Regions from separate parts of the Paenibacillus sp. FSL K6-2862 genome, predicted to be linked through region 1. Evidence: riboswitches for the same ligand, from Rfam matches in the RefSeq annotation. Region 1 holds a riboswitch; the other holds the start of a gene.
What was found. A riboswitch is a leader RNA that binds a small molecule or an ion and turns the genes downstream of it on or off. The one in region 1 is predicted to bind cobalamin.
Positions count from the first base shown of each region.

Region 2: linked by a shared signal. The riboswitch ahead of cobJ (precorrin-3B C(17)-methyltransferase) and the one ahead of MHB82_RS06795 (ABC transporter substrate-binding protein) in region 1 are both predicted to bind cobalamin.

Region 1 is NZ_JBBOSN010000001.1:1,491,163-1,493,368, reverse strand. Features, by position in the region: gene MHB82_RS06800 (FecCD family ABC transporter permease) at 1-47, opposite strand, end outside; gene MHB82_RS06795 (ABC transporter substrate-binding protein) at 44-1,045, opposite strand; cobalamin riboswitch at 1,455-1,583, opposite strand; gene MHB82_RS06790 (histidine phosphatase family protein) at 1,756-2,206, opposite strand, start outside.
Region 2 is NZ_JBBOSN010000001.1:6,163,058-6,165,263, reverse strand. Features, by position in the region: gene MHB82_RS27895 (uroporphyrinogen-III synthase) at 1-529, shown strand, start outside; cobalamin riboswitch at 726-914, shown strand; gene cobJ (precorrin-3B C(17)-methyltransferase) at 1,315-2,206, shown strand, end outside.

The DNA.
Region 1 (2,206 bases):
AGCAGCAGAATTCCGGCTGTTCCGTACACTGCCAGCTTTTTACTCATTGGAACAGGTCAGGATAGATCGCTTTGGCTACAGCTTTCAAACCTTCCGTTACACGTGGGCCCGGACGGCTCAGCAGGTTGGCATCCAGGCCAATAACTGCATCGTCTTTCACCGCCGTGATTTGATCCCAGCCGCTGCGCTCTTTGATGATCTGATCCAATGTTTTGGAGTTCTCATCAATAACATCATTGGCGTACAGAATGACATCCGGATTGGAAGCAATAATGTTCTCTTCGTTAATTTCATTCCAGCCCACGAGGTCGGAAGCAACGTTGATTCCACCGGCTACCGTAATCAGTTCATCCATGAATTCGCCTTTACCCACAGTCCAGCCTGGGGAGAATTCAACATATACCTTTTTCTGATCTTCCGACTTCACAGCCTTAACCGCTTCGGTTATGTCCGCTACATCTTGTTTCATCTTCGTGATGAGCTCCTGTGCCTGCTCCTGATGATCCGTGATTTTGCCGAACGTTTCGATGTTGTTCATGACATCGTCTATCGATTTCGGATCTGTTTTGAAAATGGTGATTCCCAGTTCGCGCAGCTTCGTCACAGCTTCTTCGCTCATGGAGATCCCTGTAAATACGATGTCTGCTTCCGCTGCGATAATTGATTCTTCATTGGGCTTCGACACACCGCCCATTTTCGGTTTGGTCGTTGCAGCTTCCGGATAATCGTCATAGTCGGATACGCCTACGATCTGCTCGTCTAGTCCAAGCGCGAACAACGACTCGGTTTCTGCCGGAGATACGGATACGATTTTGGCTGGCGCTTTCTCAAACGTGAAGGATTCACCTGTCGCATCCGTTACCGTAAGTGGATATTGTGTTTTGAGATCCGTCTGCTCCTGGCCTTGGGATTGCTCCTGTGCAGGCTGCTGCGTAGACGTACCTGTTCCCTCGCTCGTTGTTGCATTTCCACAGCCGGCCAAAGCCAGTGTGAGCATCGCTGCTGTCAGCAGGGACGCCATGCCTTTCCAATTCTTGATGTTCATTCTGTTCATTCTCCCCTTCTCTATTTGTACTATTTCTTGCAACATGCTCAAACTCTTACTCCCCATACTTTGGTGTTCCTATATAAGGTTTGAACTGCAACATTTACACGTTAACGGAGAGTGCAGAACCGATCTGGAGAAACGAAGTGTTCGCCTTTATCACCGGATTTCCCCTTTTAATAAGGGGATCAAAGAAATCTGGGGATAACAGCGATCGGAAGACGGTACTGCAATCGTAGTGGTCTAGTGTAAAGCTTACAGGTTCATCCTATATGAACAAAAAAATCCCCGATCCTTACGTCAGGATCAGGGATGACGTCTCGCATATGGCGATCTGCACATCTACAGCGTACCCGCCGTTGATGCACATAGAATTGCCCGAAACGCTGTCCTTTCCTCGAAGGAACACCGGTTTGTACGTCCAGGGCAGGTAACCTGACTTACAGGACTGCTCGTCCTGATTTACAGTGGCGGGACCGTGCCGGATTCACACCGGCTTCCCTATTTCACCCATTGTGCCGTTCATCGTTTGCATTAACTCGATGAGCTCTTCTTGCTCGCACAAGGGACCCGTGGTCGCTGATATTGTAACCATTCAAGTGAGCATGTACCATCCATCAGCGCTTAAGCGCATAACGAGATATATATTCATGCTGAAGTCACACTTCTGTTGTGATTATAGGTTATATTGCACATCCTTACAACCCGATTCACGGAAAAGACACCCTGCTTGAAACCCAGCTATTTCCGCTTTTTTCAAGCCGAACCTTAATTGCTTGCCCCGGAATGACCTGCGTATCCCAGAATCCCAGTTCCGTTATGAGGCGTGACAAGGCGTACCGAATGACACCGCCATGGGTAACTACGGCAATCACAGGAACATGATTTTCTTCGGAATGTTCCTCTGGCGAAACGGACACAAGGCACTCCTCCACGAAGGAGTCGATCCTCGCAGCAAATGCCTGCCAAGGCTCACCGCCCGGTGGCGTCACATCCTGCGGTGCATCAATCCAATCCCGGTAGAGCGGATTGTCCTTGAGCACATTGTAAGTCATGCCTTCCCATTGCCCAAAATCAATCTCACGCAAACGCGAATCATACTGTACTTGTCCTGCTTGTACCGGGGCAATTCGTTCCACTGTCTGCCGGCAGCGCAGCAAA
Region 2 (2,206 bases), 4.7 Mb from region 1:
AGGATACAAAACGGTGAATGCACTTCGCAAGCGCAAGCTCGTACCGCTGGTCCGGGATGATGATGGCAGTACGGACGGGCTGATCCGCGAATTCACGCCACATGATCTTGCCGGCAAGAAAGTCATGCTCCAGCTTCATGGGGAGACTGCGCCGAAGCTGGTCAACTGGCTGGAAGAACAGGGTGCCGAGGTAAGACAGGTTCTGCCTTATCGCCATGTACCGCCGGAAGAGGCTGAACTGGAACTGCTTTTGAATGAGATCGTGCAGCGTGAGGTTGATGCCGTAGCATTCACGAGCGGTCCCCAAGTAAGGTTTTTGGCAGCGTATGCGGCTTCCCAAGGAAAGCTGGAACAGATGCAGCAGGCCTTCCGGGACGGTGTCATTCCTGCATCTGTTGGCAAAGTGACTGCGAACGCCATGCGTGAAGAAGGGATTGAAGCACGAGTTGTTCCGGAGGAAGAAAAGATGGGAGCGCTCATCGTTGAGCTGGGACGATATATTGCTGCAGCACACGCAGATCAATCCTGATAAGCAGATCAGGACGTAGTCTAATATAGTATCTAGTAAGATTGTTATGAGGGTTTCTCATATGCATATCATAATTCAAGTTCTGATCGGTTCTGGATCAGAACTTTTTTTCTGTTTTGTCTGAAAATAGAATCAAGGACAAACATCATAAGCATGGACATTTTTTCCTGAGCGATGTTATGATGAAAGCAATATCATTCATGAAAACAAGCAAGGTGCTCTTGCGTCGAGCAAGAGGTAACAGGGAATCGGGTGCAAATCCCGAGCGGTCCCGCCACTGTAATGGTGAAGCCCTTTTCATCCAGGTCACTCGTACATTCGGGGAAGACAGAAAAGGAAGCTGATGATCCAGAGCCAGGAGACCTACCTTGCATGTGTCACCGAACCCTTCGCGGAAAGGAGTGGTGTACGAAGAATCAGGAAACGGGCGAACAACCGGTTCGCCTGGCAGGCCCTTTGCGGCCATGCAGCCACAGGTCTATCCTCTATAGGGCCGTGGACTGTCTTCTTGAGTGTACGTACATGCGTATCCCATCCGTTATAAGGATGGGATTTTTTTGTTTTTTTACAGTCGATCTGGAACTGGATTTAATCGAACATGCCGCGAAGAAGAAGGTCGGTCAAGCCGTCCTTTTTCACTGTTTTGGAATAGCCGGGATAAGAAGGTTGAGCTGCACGGAGCAACTCAATAATCAAGAGCTCGCTACAGACAACGGCTAAAGTAGCGATGATATAGATGTGGTTGGCGTGTTAAGGGTGAACAGGGAGATGGAGGAGGAGAAGCAATGCAGAGTCAAGGAAAGCTGCTGATTATCGGATTTGGCCCAGGAGCGATGGAGCATATCACCACACGGGCATTGGAGGCACTTCGGGAGAGTGAGGTCATCATTGGTTATAACACTTACGTTGATCTGATTCGTCCACTCCTGGACGGACAGGAGATTGTACGGACAGGCATGACCGAGGAAGTAAGCCGGGCACAGGAAGCGGTCAGACAGGCCGAGATGGGCAAAATCGTTGCAGTAATCTCCAGTGGCGATGCAGGTGTATATGGCATGGCCGGATTAGTGTATGAGGTGCTGATGGAGCAAGGCTGGAAGCCGGAAACGGGCGTTGGCGTTGAAGTTATCCCGGGTGTATCTGCCATTCAATCCTGTGCTTCCTTGCTGGGTGCACCCGTGATGCATGATGCATGTACGATCAGTCTGAGTGACCACCTTACGCCATGGGAGACGATTATTCGCCGTGTTGAAGCAGCAGCATCAGCTGATTTTGTCATTGCTCTGTACAACCCTCGCAGTGGACGCCGGACACGCCAGATCGTGGAGACGCAGGAGATGCTGCTGCGGTACCGTAGTCCTCAGACACCCGTGGGGCTTGTAAAAAGTGCCTATCGAGAACGTCAAGATGTTGTGATGACCACGCTGGAAGACATGTTGAATCATGATATCGGCATGCTTACGACTGTGATCATTGGTAACTCCTCGACCATGATGTACGAAGGACTCATGGTCACACCGCGCGGATATCAGCGGAAATACACGCTGAATACCGTGGAACAGCCGCTCAGACCGCATGAGCGGCTCCGCACGGAAGCTGAGCCTTGGTCGCTCGGTGCGATGGAGGCCCGCTCTGCCGCTTCCGCCGATGCAGCAAGCGCGGCCCGCGATACGCAGA